Regions from separate parts of the Turicibacter sp. HGF1 genome, predicted to be linked through region 1. Evidence: riboswitches for the same ligand, from Rfam matches in the RefSeq annotation. Region 1 holds a riboswitch; the other holds the start of a gene.
What was found. A riboswitch is a leader RNA that binds a small molecule or an ion and turns the genes downstream of it on or off. The one in region 1 is predicted to bind S-adenosylmethionine.
Positions count from the first base shown of each region.

Region 1 (12,577 bases):
GATTTTTTTTTACTTTCATTCTAAATCTATTATATTTATTAAAAAATGACTCTCGTTATGAGAGCCATTTGATTCACTATTCAGATACAGGGACAACTGCTCCTTCGTAAGTATCAATAATGAATTGTTGAACTTCTTCAGAGTGTAACACTTTAACTAATGTTTGAATTGCTTCATTATTTTCATTTCCGCTCTTAACTGCAACGATGTTCACATATGGTGACTGTGATCCTTCCATTACGATAGCATCATTCATTGGATTCAATCCACCATCAAGCGCGTAGTTTGTATTAATTAAAACAGCATCACCTTCTTCAGCATTATAAACTTGAACTAATAATCCTGGATCGATATCTGTTTGGAATTTTAAGTTTTTAGGATTTTCAATGATATTTTCTACAGTTGCTTTGCTAACTTCAACAGAATCATCTAATTTGATTAAGCCTTCTGTTTGTAATAATCCTAGCATACGTCCGTGATCAGCAACTGAATTACTCATGATGATTGTTGCTCCTTCTGGCAATTCATCTAATGATGTATATTTTTTAGAATAAACTCCAATAGGTTCGATATGAATTCCACCCGCATTTACAAGGTTTGTTCCATGCTCAACATTGAATTCTTCTAAATAAGGAATATGTTGGAAGTAGTTTGCATCTAATTCTCCATTTTCCACCGTTGTATTAGGTAAAACATAGTCTTGGAATACTGTAATATCAAGCTCGATTCCTTCTTCTAATAATAATGGAGCAGCAAATTCTAATATTTCAGCATGAGGGACCGCAGATGCTCCAATAGATAACTTTGTCGTTTCTGCAGGTTTTACTTCCTCAGTTTCTGGCGCTTCTGGTGTAGAAGTTTCTGGTTTTGTGTCATTTTGGCAACCAACTAATGTTAAGGCTGCAGCAAAGCTTAATAAACCTAAAGATAATTTTTTCATATTTAATTCTCCTCCTTGGATTTTGTTTTTATCGTGTTCCCCCACGATTCCTATATAAATCTCAATTTCGTGAAAAATTAAGGATTTATCTAATAGTTACTTAACGTCAGATTTCTTTTAACGTTTATCGATTTTTTTAGTAATAAAATCTCCGAGCATTTGGATGGTAAAGACAATAATTAAAATGATGACTGTCGCTACAAATACAACATCCATGCGATTACGCTGGAATCCATCAAGATAGGCCAAATTACCAAGCCCTCCTGCTCCGATTACACCGGCCATTGCTGTGTAACCAACAAGAGAAATCGTTGTGACAGTAATACCAGATACTAATGCAGGTAAGCTTTCAGGAATTAAAACTTTCCAAATAATTGTCCATATTGAAGCTCCCATTGCGACTGAAGCTTCGATAACTCCTTTATCGATTTCGCGAAGAGCGATTTCTACTAATCGACCATAGAATGGTGCTGCTCCAATAATTAGAGCAGGAAGTGCAGCATTCGGACCTAACATACTTCCGACTAACCATTTTGTGAATGGAAGTAACAAAATAATTAAGATAACGAATGGAATTGATCGGAATATATTGACGAAAGCAGATAAAATACGATTAATCCATTTATTTTCAAGTAACTGATTAGGTCCTGTTAAGAATAAGATTAATCCGATGATAAGACCTAATAAGAAAACACAAATACAAGCAATTAGTGACATATATAGTGTTTCAGTTGTGGCATCAAACATTTTATCAAAGCGTACATTCGGTAGTAATGATGAAATCATCGTGCCATCACCTCAATTTCTACTCCTGCCTCTTTTAAATAATTAAGTGCAGAATTAATATCATTTCCTGTTAGTTGAACGTAAAGTGATCCATAACCACCGTCTTGTGTTTGAACAACTTTCCCGTGAATAATATTAATATCAACATCATATTTTCGAATAACGTTTGTGATAAATGGTTTTTCAGCATTTCCTTGGAAGTATTTTAATAAAACAATTTTTCCATCAGGGAATTGTTTTGATAGGGTATCTAACATATTAAGTGATTCGTCTTCATTGACAACTTGCTTTACAAATCGTTTAGTAACGGAGTGACTTGGGGTTCTAAAGACAGTTAAGACATCACCTTGTTCGACGATACGACCATTTTCCATAATGGCAACATGGTGACAGATTTTTTGAATGACATGCATTTCATGTGTAATTAGAACGATAGTTAAATTGTATTTTCTATTAATTGTGACTAATAAGTCTAGGATTTCGTCTGTTGTTTGTGGATCGAGGGCTGATGTAGCCTCATCACACAGTAAAACTTTTGGGTTATTTGCCAACGCTCTAGCGATTCCGACACGTTGTTTTTGACCTCCACTTAATTGGGAAGGGTAGTTATTTTCTTTCCCGCTTAATCCAACTAATTGAATTAATTCTAGTACACGAGGTTTGATTTCATTTTTCTTAACGCCAGCAATTTCAAGAGAAAAGGCGATATTTTCATAAACAGTTCGAGACCAAAGTAGGTTAAAGTGTTGAAATACCATTCCGATTTGTTGACGTGCTAAGCGAAGTTCTTTAGCAGATACCTTAGTTAGATCTTTTCCGTCAATTGTAACGGTCCCGTCGGTTGGTCGTTCGAGTAAGTTTAACATTCTGATTAATGTACTTTTTCCAGCACCACTGTAGCCGATAATTCCGAAGATTTCTCCCTTTTTAATCTCTAGATTAACAGAATCAACTGCTGTTACTTGGCCGGATGAAGTTTGGAATACTTTTTTAACTTGATCAAGGATAATCATATTCTCTCCCCTTTCCTTAGATAAGTCATTTAACATTGATACAAAAAAACCTTCCTACTTAGATAAGTAGAAAGGTGGACTACATTTGCATGTAATGTCACACTTTCTCTCATCTGTCAGATAAAAATCTGCAGGAATTGGCACCGTATCATTAATTGATGGTTGCCGGGCATCACAGGGCCTGTCCCTCCGCCGCTCTTGATAAGAGTTTGTGTATCTGTATAAAATTTTAGTTTGTTGTGACTTAATACTTATTATAAGGCGTTTAGTTTAAAAGTCAATCTATTTTTTCCATTTTTTAACTTATACAGAAATACATATATATAAGGTAAGAAATTAAAAAATATTTTTTGTTTAGCGTTCCTATTTTTTTATACAATATTTAATAATTCTAGATTAATTTTAAAATAGGTATATTAAATGAGGTAAATAGATAAGATGTAGGAGCAAGGAAGATTAGAGATGGGGGAGATTTTATTGAATGATTACATTATTGTTATTATTACAATGTCAGTAGCGTTGGCAATGGATGCTTTTGCTGTTTCAATAACACTCGGAATGGATGGAGCTACAGGTTCAATAAGACAGCGCTTGAAGGTAGCGACAAGCTTTGGATTTTTTCAAGGATTATTATTTATTTTAGGAATTATCTCGCTGACAATCGTAAGTGGAAATATTACAACTTATAACCAATATATTGCAGGTGTTATTTTAATCATTTTGGGGGCAAGAATGATTAAAGAAACATTTGAAGAAGAACCAGATAATTGTCCGTATCCGATTTGCCAACAAAAAAAGTGTAGTCAGGTTAAGTGTTTACGAACTGGAAAAACAAATAAAATCACGTTTAGATTATTAGTGATGTTTGGTATTGCGACAAGTATCGATGCGTTAGCTGCTGGAATTACGTATGGACTAATTTATGAGCAGATTATGTTAGCTGTCATTTGCATTTCAGGTGTTGCCTTTCTTTTATCTTATATGGGAGCAACCTTTGGTAGAAAATTAGGTCATATAATTGGAAATAAAGCTAATATATTTGGTGGAATATTAATTGTTATATTAGGAATAAAATCTATATTGTCCTAATATAAAACTTCTTTAGGATGTATCTTAAAGAAGTTTTTTTAGGTGGATAAAAATGTCACAATAAAATTTCAAAATATTAGAGCATATAAGTTGATTTTTTCCATTATCGGCAATATAATAGACAATGTAAAAGATATATACGTTATAACGTTTATGGGGATAGTTAAATGTTATGATGCTATGCAAACCCTTTACAAAATGAGGCTATCTGTTATAAAATCAAAGTGCAGTAACAGGTATTCGAAATTTCAGAGAGAGGTTCAAATTGGACCACAAGGAGGAATTATCATGGAAGCTTGGCAAGGCTTTAAAGGTGAAAACTGGAAAGAAAAAATTGATGTGCGTGACTTTATCAATCAAAACATTACTGTTTATGAGGGTGACGATTCATTCTTAGCAGGACCAACAGAAGCAACAACAAAATTATGGGATCAAGTAATGGAATTATCTAAAGCTGAACGTGAGGCTGGTGGAGTTCTTGATTTAGATACTAAAATCGTATCAACTATTACTTCTCATGAACCAGGATACTTAAATAAAGAGTTAGAAACAATCGTTGGTTTCCAAACTGATAAACCATTCAAACGTTCTTTACAACCATTTGGTGGAATTCGTATGGCTGAAAAAGCTGCTGAATCTTATGGATTCCATGTAGATCCAGAAGTATCTCACATTTTCACTGAATACCGTAAAACTCATAACCAAGGTGTATTCGATGCTTATACTCCAGAAATCCGTGCTGCTCGTAAATCAGGTGTTATCACAGGATTACCAGATGCTTATGGACGTGGACGTATTATCGGGGACTACCGTCGTGTAGCTTTATACGGAATCGACCGTTTAATGGCTGAAAAATTAAATGATCATAACAATACATCTCGTATCATGGACGAAGAAACTATTCGTTTACGTGAAGAGATTTCAGAACAATACCGTGCGTTAAAAGAATTAAAAGAAATGGCTGCGAAACATGGTTTCGATATTTCTAAACCAGCTACAACAGCTAAAGAAGCTATCCAATGGTTATACTTCGGATATTTAGCAGCAATCAAAGAACAAAACGGTGCTGCAATGTCTTTAGGACGTACTTCTACATTCTTAGATATCTATATTGAACGTGACTTACAAAATGGAGTAATCACAGAAGAACAAGCACAAGAGATGATGGACCACTTCGTAATGAAATTACGTTTAGTTAAATTCTCTCGTACTCCAGACTACAATGAATTATTCTCAGGAGATCCAACTTGGGTAACTGAATCAATCGCTGGTATGTCAACTGATGGATTCCCATTAGTAACTAAAAACTCATTCCGTGTATTACATACATTAGATAACTTAGGACCAGCTCCAGAACCAAACTTAACAGTATTATGGTCAACTAAATTACCACAAGGATTCAAAGAATACTGTGCAAAAATGTCAATCAAAACTTCAGCTATCCAATATGAAAATGATGACATCATGCGTCCAATCTATGGAGATGACTATGCTATCGCATGTTGCGTATCACCAATGAAAGTTGGTAAACAATTACAATTCTTCGGTGCTCGTGCAAACTTAGCAAAAGCATTATTATATGCAATCAACGGTGGTAAAGATGAAAAATCTAAAGCACAAGTTGGACCACATTGGGCTCCAATTACTGACGAAGTATTAGATTACGATAAAGTAATGGAACGTTATGATGAAGTAATGGAATGGTTAGCAGATTTATATGTTAATACATTAAATATCATCCACTACATGCATGACAAATATAGCTATGAGCGTATCGAAATGGCATTACATGATACAGATGCAGAACGCGTTTCGGCAACTGGTATTGCCGGATTATCAGTAGTAGCTGACTCATTATCAGCTATCAAATATGCTAAAGTTAAACCAGTTCGTGATGAATTTGGAATCGCAGTTGATTTCGAAGTTGAAGGAGATTTCCCTAAATACGGAAACAACGATGATCGCGTAGACCAAATTGCAATTGATGTTATGTCTTCATTCATGACAAAAGTACGTAAACATAAACCATACCGTGCTAAATTACAAACTCAATCAATCTTAACAATCACTTCAAACGTTGTTTACGGTAAGAAAACAGGAACAACTCCATGTGGTCGTAAAGCTGGTGAACCATTCGCTCCAGGTGCTAACCCAATGCACGGACGTGACTCTCACGGAGCTATCGCTTCAATGTCATCTGTAGCTAAATTACCATTCGAGTCTGCACAAGATGGTATTTCAAATACATTCTCATTAGTACCAAAATCATTAGGACGTACAGATGAAGAACGTAACAAAAACTTAGTAGCAATCATGGATGCTTATGTAAACAAAAAAGGACATCACTTAAATATCAATGTATTTAACCGTGATACTTTATTAGATGCTATGGAACATCCAGAGAAATATCCACAATTAACAATTCGTGTATCTGGGTATGCGGTAAACTTCATCAAGTTAACTCGTGCTCAACAATTAGACGTTATTAACCGTACAATGCATGAAAAAATGTAATTGGGAAGAATAGAAGATAAGGTGATTAGTATGAATGGATATGTACACTCAGTAGAATCTTTCGGAACAGTTGATGGTCCTGGACTTAGATTTATCGTCTTTGTCCAAGGATGCGGCTTACGATGTGCTTATTGTCACAACCCAGATTCATGGAAAATGAAAGAAGGGAAAGTAACGGAAGTTTCAGAAATTGTTGACGAATTAATTAAGTATAAAGAGTTTTTTGAGGCTTCAGGTGGAGGAATCACTGTAAGTGGTGGAGAACCTTTATTACAAATGCCATTTGTGACAGAATTATTTAAAGAGTGTAAAAAACATGGCATTCATACTAACATCGATACTTCAGGTGATTTACACTTCAATACTGAAGAACGTAAAGCACAACTTAAAGAATTATTATCAGTAACAGATATGCTAATGTTGGATATCAAAATGTTTGACGCACACAAACATAAACAGTTAACTGGTAAAGATAATGCACACATATTAGAATTTGGTCGACTTGTATCGGATGCTGGTATTCCAATGTGGATTCGCCGTGTTTTAGTACCAGGATTAACTGATGATGAAGAAGATCTTAAACAAACAGCCGAATATATTAAAACTCTGAAAACAGTTGAAAAAATCGAAGTTTTACCTTATCACAGCATGGGTGAGTATAAATGGACTCAAATGGGGTATGATTATCCATTAAAAGGACAAGAGGCTCCAAGTGATGAAGTTGTTAAACATGCTGAAGAAATTTTAGGTAAAGCAATCTAAATTCCTTCTACCGCTAATCCTTCCTTTTTGTAGGATTAGCGGTTTTTATATGTTAAAAAAGGTTCTATCTCATAATGAGATAGAACCTTTTAACTTTATAATGTTCAAATATTAATAGTTTTTAGCTTGTAATTCAAAGTGTGCTTGTGGATAAGTGCATACTGGGCAAGCTTTAGGTGCTTTTTTTCCATAGTGGATATGTCCACATTCTAAACAAACCCATGCTTGTTCTTCTTCACGCTCGAAAACTTTACCTTCTTCAAGATTTTTTAATAATTCTAGGTAGCGTTCTTCATGGTGTTTTTCAATTTTCCCAACCATTTCAAATAATACCGCGATACGATTTAATCCTTCTTCACGAGCAACTTCAGCGGAGCGAGCATACATATCTGTCCACTCACCATTTTCCCCAGCAGCAGCATCTTTTAAGTTAGTCATTGTATCAGCAACTTCTCCGTCATGAAGTAATTTATACCATAATTTTGCATGCTCCATTTCGTTGCGAGCAGTTTCAAGGAATACGTTAGCAATTTGCTCATATCCTTCTTCTTGAGCTTTAGCTGCATAATAAGTATATTTATTACGAGCCATTGATTCCCCAGCAAAAGCCGTCATTAAGTTTTGTTCAGTTTTAGTTCCTTTTAAGTTACTCATTTTTCTTCCTCCATAATGTAAATAAATGGTTACGAATTAAATTATAGCATTTTACTTGACAGTTGTTCAAGGAACTATAAATTTAATGATATTGTTTTTGAAAATTTAAAAGCTATATTCAAAGGAATATAGCTTGATTTATATAGTGGTTACTAATTACTGGACTCAACTTTTTTATTAATTTAGTTTCGCCAACCTGACACTTGAGAAAAATCGGAAGCGCTGAAGGGCGCACTAATGAGCCTCTACATCTCTTCCTTGCATTTTTTCAAGTGCCAAAACGGTTGACTCAACTTTTTAATTAGTAATTTTTTGCTTCTTGTTGGAAGTATGCTTGTGGATGCGCACAAACTGGGCAAGCTTTAGGTGCTTTTTTACCATAGTGGATATGTCCGCAGTTTAGGCAAATCCAAGCTTCCTCTCCTTCGTGTTCAAATACTGTTCCTTCTTCGATATTTTGAAGTAGTTTTAAGTAACGTTCTTCGTGATGTTTTTCGATTGTTGCTACTTGTTCAAATAGGTAGGCAATACGAGTGAATCCTTCTTCACGAGCAACTTCGGCAAATTCAGCGTACATATGGGTCCATTCATCGTGTTCACCGGCAGCCGCTGCTTTTAAGTTTTCCATTGTATTTCCGATACCATCATTTAATAATTTATACCACATTTTTGCATGTTCTTTTTCGTTGTTAGCTGTTTCTAAAAAGATATTAGAGATTTGTTCATATCCTTCTTTTTTAGCTTGGGATGCGTAATAGGTATATTTATTACGAGCCATTGATTCCCCAGCAAAGGCTGTTAATAAGTTTGCTTCTGTTTTACTACCTTTTAAATTTGTCATTTGATAATCCCCCCGATAAGATAAGTTAAATCATCTTTACAAGCTTATCTTAGCATATAGAAACTATTTATCAAGGGTGATAGAAGCAACTTTTATATAAAATATCAGTAATAATTCTTAATATTTAAGCATAAGAAAAAGCAACTATCATATACTGATAATTGCTTTTTAATATTTATTTGTTAAAGACAAATTTTTCAATAACTTGAGCAATTCCATTGTCATTATTTGATGCAGTTACGTAGTTAGCGGCTGCTTTTACCTCATCGACTGCATTCCCCATTGCAACCCCAAGTCCCGCAAATTCGATCATTGGAAGGTCATTGTATCCATCTCCACAAGCAATTAACTGGGATTTATCTAATCCTACGTGATCAAGTAATTTTTGTAAAGAATATGCCTTATTAATATTTTGAGGCATAATTTCTAAGAAGAATGGCATTGATCGCATAACACTTAGACGTTCTCCAAGACGTTCTTTAAATTTCATTTCAACTTCTGCTAGGTATTCGGGTTCGCCTGTACATAAACATTTAACTGAATTAAATGTGATTGCTTCTTTAAATCCTTTAACACGATTAAGAGGCATATTATTAATAGCTCCTTCTTTACGTATATATTGATCATCATCTTCTGTAATAATAGCTTCATCCTCATACGCCATAATATTTACATTCATTTCACGTGCTAAATCATATAATTCATGACAAATTTCAGGTGTTAATGATTTATCATAAATTAGTTCATCAGTTTGAACTGAAATGATGCGTCCCCCATTATAAGATAAGATGTATCCTGGATATTCATCTAATCTTAATTCTTTAGCAGCTTTAATCATTCCATAAGTTGGACGTCCAGAAGCTAAAACAATCATAACTCCATTTTCTTGTGCTTTGAATAAAGCTTGTTTAGTTTCTGGTAAAATTTCATTTTTAGATGACATTAACGTTCCATCTAAATCTAACACGATCATTTTATAACTCATAGTTTTCTCCTTAGTTGAATATTAAATTTATTAGATTTAAAAACTGATTTTTTTGAAGGGGTAATTCATTAATTAAATTTTTAGATGAATTGATATACTTGAAGCAAATGTCGTTTGCTCTTTGGATATGTTCACTATTTTTAATTTGCTCACATAATAAATCAAATTTACTTTTTTCCGTTTCAACATTAAGTGATAAAAGATCGTCTTTTAAAAGGGAATCCTCTAATGCAAAAATCGTTGGCAATGTAATAATACCATTTCTTAAGTCATAGCCAACAGGTTTGCCTATTTTCTTTGATGTACTTGTAAAATCAAGAATATCGTCTTTTAATTGATAAGCGATACCGATTTGACTCCCAATAGTAGAGAGTTGATTGATGATATTGGCATCTAATCCCGCTACTAGTCCACCAACAACTAAACTTAAAGAAATTAAAGCACCTGTTTTTTGATAGCTTTTATTGATGTAATCATCAAAACTTAAGTCAAAATTAAAGTGATTATGCTGTTGATTAAGCTCGCCTAAGCAAAGGTTATTCATAACAACCGCAATTTCTTGATGTAATTTTGGAATTTTAAATTCAGAAAAAAGCTCTAAACTTTTATTTAAAACAAAATTTCCAAGATGTACGCCGACCGTAAGTGAATATTGTTCATGCAGAGTGGTCACATTGTGTCTTGTTGTTGATTCATCGATGATATCATCGTGAATTAATGACGCAACATGCATTAACTCAATTGCAACTGCAGCTGTATAAATCTCTTGTTTATTGACATTCTCTTTTAAATCAGCTGCCAATAACACGAATAAAGGTCTAATTCTTTTACCACCGTTCATAATGATTTGAAGAAGATCGTTCATCATTTTAGGATCAGAAAAAAGTGTTGAATCCGAGCTCACAGCCTTAAGGAGTAGGTCATTAAAGTATTGCTCATCGTACCCAAATTTACATAATAAGCTCATCGTAAGGGACCTCCTCATTAAAGAATTTTATGATTTCAGATGTTAAAGAGGGGAGGCCTTGATTAATTGTGACTAATTCTATTTGTTTAAGCTTCTGTGCTAAATTATATTTTACGAGATGAAAAGCGTTAAGGGAGCAATAATGATAATAAAGGCTGTAGAAATAATCTCCCAATAAAATGAATCTTGAAATCTCCTGATGAGATAAAGTATTGTTAATTTGTTGATGACAATTAATGTATAAGCTTAATAAACCTATTGCCACTAATGTTGATTTATACTCCTTGAAAGTCTTTTTATTCGAAATAAAATATGTCTCAAGATTTGCTAATAAGTCTTCATTCACGGAGATAGTTAATGAAATATCTGGAGCAATTAAAGTTTTAATTTCTGATATAACCTGTTCGTTCATGCATATTTCTCCCTATTATTCAAAGTTTTAACATAATTATTATTTGAAATTAAGGGATAAATATACAGACGAAGATTACAGACTTTTAATAACCTCTTCTTTAAGTGCTGCTAACATTTCAGGCGTATAATTTTCCATATTGTTTGCATAAGAATTTGAAAAACCATCTGTTTCATCATAACGAGGAATTAAATGCACATGATAGTGGAATACCGTTTGTCCAGCTGCCACACCGTTATTATTAACAACATTTAATCCGTTACAATTGAATGTTGTTTTTAATGCATTTGCTAACTTTGGCACAATGCTAAAGACATGACTCATATCTTCTGCAGTCATTGAAAATACATCTTGAGCGTGTTTTTTAGGAATAACTAGAGTGTGACCCTTTGTTGATTGAGAAATATCTAAAAATGCTAATACAAATTCATCTTCATAAACGACATGTCCTGGAATTTCTTTATTAATGATTTTACAAAAAATACATTGGCTCATTGAGTAGCCCTCCTATCTTAACTTTCAATCTTCATGGTCTTAATTTTATCAAATAATTTGTAAACTTTAAAGTGCTAACATTATGTGCAATGTAGGGGTTAAAAAGACGGTATTTGTCGTGATATAATATAGAGGTTCAAAGTCGGGAGGTTTCAATATTGAATCGTAAAAATAATCGTGAGAATTTAGAGAAAATGATGTTAGTCGTCTTAATTGCGGCATTAGCGATTGTCCTAGGAATTGTTGAAGCAATGCTTCCTATTAAATTACCGATTCCAGGGATGAAACTAGGGTTAGCTAATATTATGATAGTAATTGGATTATATTATTTAGATGTTAAAGATATGTTGTTTGTTATTATATTAAAAACCGTATTAACGACCCTATTACTAGGGACATTCTCAATGTTTTTCTATGGCTTTGTGGGGGCAATTTTAAGTTATATTGCTATGATCACAGTCTTTAAATTAGGAAAAAATCAAGTAAGTTTAATAGGTGTTAGTATGATTGGTGGAGTCATGCACAATATTGGACAGATAATTGTAGCCATGATTTTAATTCAAACAAAAGCGATTGCGTATTATATGATGCTTTTATTACCACTAGGACTAGTGACTGGTGTTGCAGTTGGAATCGTTGCTAAATTGACAATGTCACGTTTAAATGAATTTGATTTATTCAAAAAAAACTATAAGTTAACAGCATAATAGTAGGAGAGATAGATGAAAAAATTATGGCTTGGGCGATATATCCCTACATCATCGAGTTATCATAATCTTGATCCACGAGCTAAAATCATCATTATGTTTTTAAATGTATTAATGATTATTATGATTTCATCGTGGACTCAATTGTTAATTGGTTTTTTATTTATGATCTGCTTTTTATTAATGAGTAATATTCCACTCAAATTTTATTTAAAACAGGCGATGTTTTTAAAGTACATGTATCTATTCTTTATTATCTTTTTCACCTTAACAGAAGGTAATCGTCTGTTATTTGAGTTTGGTTTTATTAAATTTTTTTCAGATGGATTTATTCAAGGTCTTTTCTATAGTAGTAAAATGATATTATTTGTATTAATGGGTGCTTTATTGACTTTTACAACAGCGCCAAATG
Region 1 covers NZ_AEXQ01000020.1:17,824-30,400, reverse strand. Annotated here, with positions in the region: gene HMPREF9402_RS02145 (MetQ/NlpA family ABC transporter substrate-binding protein) at 77-940, opposite strand; gene HMPREF9402_RS02140 (methionine ABC transporter permease) at 1,058-1,726, opposite strand; gene HMPREF9402_RS02135 (methionine ABC transporter ATP-binding protein) at 1,723-2,739, opposite strand; SAM riboswitch class I at 2,846-2,947, opposite strand; gene HMPREF9402_RS02130 (manganese efflux pump MntP) at 3,202-3,828, shown strand; gene pflB (formate C-acetyltransferase) at 4,117-6,342, shown strand; gene pflA (pyruvate formate-lyase-activating protein) at 6,373-7,104, shown strand; gene rbr (rubrerythrin) at 7,216-7,758, opposite strand; gene rbr (rubrerythrin) at 8,060-8,599, opposite strand; gene HMPREF9402_RS02105 (Cof-type HAD-IIB family hydrolase) at 8,775-9,584, opposite strand; gene HMPREF9402_RS02100 (polyprenyl synthetase family protein) at 9,595-10,551, opposite strand; gene HMPREF9402_RS02095 (hypothetical protein) at 10,535-10,963, opposite strand; gene HMPREF9402_RS02090 (HIT family protein) at 11,039-11,458, opposite strand; gene HMPREF9402_RS02085 (Gx transporter family protein) at 11,617-12,165, shown strand; gene HMPREF9402_RS02080 (energy-coupling factor transporter transmembrane component T family protein) at 12,181-12,577, shown strand, end outside.

Region 2 (5,941 bases), on a different contig from region 1:
TGATAAATTTTACACTGATAAGATTGAATCGTTGGAAGTTTCATTAATCCTTCAATTAAATAAGCAAGTCCCCCGAGCATATTTTTGCGCGGTTGTGGTGTTTCATAAGCTACGTCTGTAAAAGCCCCAAATGCAGCAACATACATAAAATAACGCTCATTAAACATTCCGATATCAATTGGCATTGGTTTCCCATTTAAACAGAGTTCAAGTGCTTTTGGAACATTTTTAGGAATACCAAGTGTTGATGCAAAATCATTAGTTGTCCCTGTTGGAATATAACCAATCGGAGTATTCCCATTTGCTTCAATTAAGCCAGTGATTACTTCGTTCAACGTTCCATCCCCACCACTTGCGATAACCAAATCATAACTTCGAGCGACTTTCATTTTACTCACAGCATCATGCTTAGCTTTCGTTGGATAAACTGTCACTTCATATCCAGCTAAACTAAACTGAGTGACAATCGATAAAAGGTAATCCTTGATCATCCCACGACCTGACGTCGGATTGATTATAAGTAACAGTTTTTTTAGCACACTAGGCACTTCCTTTCAAAAATTTAAAGTTTTATAGCATAGTATATTATAGCACTCTCTCACATAATAAAAACCTGATTTTTTGTAAAAAAATCAGGCTATTATTATACATCTATTTAATATTAAAGTGAAGCTTTTAACGCTTCTACTTTATCTAAGCGTTCCCATGGTAAATCTACATCAGTACGTCCGAAATGTCCATATGCAGCTGTTTGTTTATAGATTGGGCGTCTTAAATCTAACATTTGAATGATTCCCGCTGGGCGTAAATCAAAGTTTTGACGAATTACTTCGACGATTTTAGCATTCGTAGTTTTCCCTGTACCGAATGTATCAACCATAATTGAAGTAGGCTGTGCGACTCCAATTGCATATGATAATTGAATCTCAATTTTATCTGCATACCCTGCAGCAACTAAGTTCTTCGCCACATAACGTGCAGCATATGCAGCAGAGCGGTCTACTTTTGTTGCATCTTTACCTGAGAATGCTCCACCACCATGACGGGCATATCCTCCGTAAGTATCAACAATAATTTTACGTCCTGTTAATCCTGCATCTCCATGGGGTCCACCGATTACAAAACGTCCTGTTGGATTAACTAAATAACGAGTATTTTCAGTTACTAATTCTTGTGGTAATACTTCATCAAATACATATTTTTTGATATCTGCTTCGATTTGCTCATGAGTTACTTCTGGTGAATGTTGAGTCGATAATAATACAGTATCAATAGCTACTGGTTTTAAAGCTTCATCATATTCAACTGTTACTTGAGTTTTTCCATCTGGACGTAAATAGTCTAATGTTCCATTTTTACGAACTTCAGTTAAACGACGTGCTAATTTATGAGCTAACGAGATTGGTAATGGCATAAATTCTTCTGTTTCATTTGTAGCAAACCCGAACATTAAACCTTGGTCTCCTGCTCCGATTGCTTCGATTTCTTCATCACTCATTGAACCAGTACGAGCTTCTAACGCTTGGTCAACACCCATCGCAATATCAGCCGATTGTTCGTCAATTGCAGTTAACACAGCACATGTATCTGCGTCAAATCCATATTTTGCACGATCATAACCAATTTGACGAATTGTTTCACGGACTGTTTTTTGAATATCAACATACGAAGACGTTGTAATTTCCCCAAACACTAACACTAATCCAGTTGTTACCGATGTTTCACAAGCAACACGTGCCATTGGATCTTTGGCTAAGATCGCATCTAAAATTGAATCTGAAATCTGGTCAGCAATTTTATCTGGATGACCTTCTGTTACTGATTCTGATGTAAATAAACGACGTTCTGACACTATAATGTCCTCCTTCAATTCACATTAATACTCTATATTATTAAGCTTTAGATATAAAATCATGCTTCGGGCCGTTAATTTTTGCAATTAACTTGAATCTAATCCTATTTTCCACTAAATTATATTCTAACAATGGTTGTTACATCGCCTTCGCGATGTAAAGTTTGTCTAATTATAGATTTCATGCGTATTCACAAATACAGTGAATACACACTAATAGCACTAATGGATAACATCTGCAAAAAACGCAGATGTATAGTTCATCTATTCCGACAAAGCCGGAAAGATGAGCTAACAAAAAAAGCCCGCTATAAGCGGACTTGAATAGGTAGATTCAAACCCTCTTATTGCTCGAGTTAAACTCGCTTGGGTCGGCACCTTTCAATTTCAGAGGTTGCCGCGACTTCATAGGCCCCTATGCCTCCATCGCTCTTAATAAGAGTATATTATTGTAATTTTATTAAATTTAATTCTTATCTATTATAAAGCCTTTTTATTTATTTGTCAAATATTAGCGACTTATTCTGTAAAATCAAGTTCAACATTTGAAATAGCATCGAAGCGAGTCCCAATTTTCTCAGTTGTAATATGGATTTCTTTAACATCTTTCGACACACTATCAATATGCTTACTCAACTTATCCCATCGCTCTTTATAACGCTTGAATTCATCCCCTAATTTATTCAACTCCTGTTGAATAATTAAAGCATGTTGATCCCGTTCTAAATTATTTAAAATCACTTGAATCGTTGTCAGTGTTGACATAAAAGTTGTAGGTGACACAAGCCATACTCTTTTACGTTGCGAATAAGCTACTAAATCTGGGTGATAGGCATTAATCTCAGCAAAAATTGCCTCTGCTGGTAAAAACATCACAGCCTGATCTGAAGTTTCCTGTGGTGTCACATATTTATTGAAAATATCATCAATATGTTTCTTAACATCTTGTTTGAACTGTTTCTCTGCTAGTTGACGCTCTACCTCCCCTAAAGTTCGATCCATCATACGTTGATAATTTTCAAGTGGAAACTTCGAGTCAATCGGTAAATCCCCCATTGGAAGTGGAGCATGAAGCATGGCATCTACAATAGTTCCATTTGATAACTTATACTGAGTTTCATAAATACGATCATTCTTTTCACCGAAAACAGCTGCCATAATTTGATAAAGTTGCACCTCACCAAACGTTCCTCGACTTTTCTTATCTGATAACAGATTTTGTAGTGATACAATGTCCGTTGATAAACTTTCAATCTTTTTCTGTGCTTCATCAATCTTTGCTAAACGAACCAAAATATTTTGAAATGTCTCATTCGTCTTATTAAATGACTGATCTAGCCTCTCATTTACCTTATCGTTAATACGCAGCAAATTAAACTCAATCCGTTCATTTAACTTCGAAAAATCACTCTGTAATTGTTGATTCACCAAAGACGTATGCTGATTCAATTGATCTCGCATCACACGCTCAAACTGTCCATAACGCTCAAGCACTCGCTCATTCGCCTGATTAAAACTCCCACTTAACTGAAAATTAGCATCCTGAAGTCGCTTCTCCATTCGTTGTTGCTCCTCAAACAATTGTTTCACCTGCAAATCTAACTGTGGATTTTGACGACTTCTTGTATATAAATTTTGTCTGATTAAAATTAACAGTAATAAAAAAATAACCACAATTAATAAAATATAAACTACCGTCACTAATATCCCTCACTTCATCCATTTATTAACATTATTTTACCATATAAAAGAAAAGAACTTGAAGAATTAATCTTCAAGTTCTTTTTTCTCACCAAAATAATCTTTCACAATATAATTAGGACGTCCCTTAACCTCATTATAAATGCGACCAATATACTCTCCAATGACTCCTAAGAAGATTAACTGTACTCCTCCTAAGAATAACATGATACAAACCATTGATGACCAACCTGCCGTTGGGTTTCCATTGATCGCTGTATTAAAGAAAATGTATAGTAAATATGCAAATGCCACAAACGCCACTAAAACTCCTGTATAAGTTGCAAAACGAAGAGGCGCATTTGAAAATGCTGTGATTCCTTCAATTGCATAGTTAACAAGTTTCATGAAACTCCACTTTGTTTCACCCGCAACACGTTCAACGTGATCAAACTCTAGACAAATCGATTGATATCCAACCCATTGGAATAATCCTTTTGAGAAACGATTTGACTCTTTTAAACTAATTAAATCATCAACTGCACGACGACTTAACAAACGATAATCACGAGCTCCGTCAATGATTTCAACGTCACTCATGCGATTAATCACTTTATAAAACATATTGGCAAAGAAACTACGAATAGGTGGCTCTCCATCACGATTACGACGTCGTGTATAAATATTTTCATATCCATCTTCGTAAAGCTTAACCATTTTAGGTAAAAGCTCCGGTGGATCCTGTAAATCAACATCCATAATAACGACGGCTTCTCCACGAGCATATTCCATTCCTGCAAGCATCGCTGCTTCTTTTCCAAAGTTACGAGAAAAATCAATTAAGCAAACACGCTCATCTTTTTCACGCAACGCTTTAATTAATGGGACTGTCTGATCTTTTGAACCATCATTCACATAAACAAATTCAAATTCATATCCATTAATTTCATTCGTTACTTTTATAATTTCTTCATAAAAACGTTCAACTGTTTCTTGTTCATTGTAACACGGTACAATAATGGAAATCAGCTTCCCCATTAAGTCCACCACCTAAAATAATTTGATACTTAATTATATCATAAATTTACAAATTTATTGACGCTTTATTTTTTGAATCATCTGTGTAAACTCACCAAATCCATAACTGGCTAATACAACAAAGACCGGTAAATAAATCATTAGATACCTAGAGCGAGTTTCCCAAATTAATAGAAATAACATCACTCCAAATACCGATATCGTCATAACACTTTCAAAACATAGTTTATCTTTTAAAATACGGATACTACTTAACCACATTAAAAATAAAATTACAACATGAACCATTTGACTTAAATATAAGTATGGTAGGTTTTTATCCCCAAAAATATAATCTTGATAATTATTTGTAACAATTGGCTCACGCTTTAATTTCTCTGGAGCAAAATATGTTCCATCTGACCACGTAAAATTCAACTTAGAATTCAAATGGTTGATAAATCCACCCACTCCAAAAGCTTCTAATCGTTCCTTCATTAGACGAATGTGTTGTGCTTGAATCTCATCATTTGACCAACCACTATCTTTTAAAAATCGCGTCATATTCGTATCCTCATCATCATATCCACCTAATCCTTTAAGTCCCATCATCACCCAATGTGTCTTTGGAAATCCTACTTCACTCGATGCAACAGGAATCAACGGTTTTATGGCGAGTTTATAACTCATCATCGTCACTAATACCATTAAAATGAGCGGTGCACTTAATCTAATGAATCCGTCTTTTCTCGTTAAGAAATAATGAATTAAAATAGCCACCAAAACAACTAAAGCATGCGTCTTCAAAAGGCCTCCAAGACCTAGTACTAATCCTAAAGTTACTAACAATCCTATTTCTTTTTTAGGAGAACGATAAATCTTTGCATACAAATAAAGTGATAAAATAGGTAAAATCATGCCTAAGGTATCGGTGTACACAATAGTAGTATATGTATAAAATGGTGTAATTAAAATAGATAAAATGCTAAATAAAGTAGCTCGTTGTAAGCCATACATTTCTTTAATAAACCAATACATAATCCATACCGATAAAAATACAATACTTAAATTCACCACTATTAACGGCTTTAACAGATCAGTAAATCCCATAAACCTAAATATCTTAAACAACCCTGTTACTAATAACAAGATTGGAAGGTTATTAGGGCAGTAGAAATAAAAATACTGATCTATTTGTCGAAACTGAATCGATAAATCATACGCCTCATCATACACTTTTCCAAAATCCCATGTTGGATTAACTGTAAAATAACGTGCAAAGAAAAACTGTAATATAATTAAAATAATAAAACTCCCTATTGATATAACCATTAATCTTTTCTCATTACACTTTTCAAGTCTTTTATTTAAAAAGTATAAGCCACTTAATAC
Region 2 covers NZ_AEXQ01000007.1:355-6,295, forward strand. Annotated here, with positions in the region: gene HMPREF9402_RS00460 (diacylglycerol/lipid kinase family protein) at 1-539, opposite strand, end outside; gene metK (methionine adenosyltransferase) at 662-1,852, opposite strand; SAM riboswitch class I at 2,194-2,294, opposite strand; gene HMPREF9402_RS00470 (DNA recombination protein RmuC) at 2,372-3,553, opposite strand; gene HMPREF9402_RS00475 (glycosyltransferase family 2 protein) at 3,620-4,570, opposite strand; gene HMPREF9402_RS00480 (glycosyltransferase family 39 protein) at 4,625-5,941, opposite strand, start outside.
Region 2: it holds a riboswitch for S-adenosylmethionine, as region 1 does, so the genes downstream of both, metK (methionine adenosyltransferase) here and HMPREF9402_RS02135 (methionine ABC transporter ATP-binding protein) in region 1, are expected to answer to the same signal.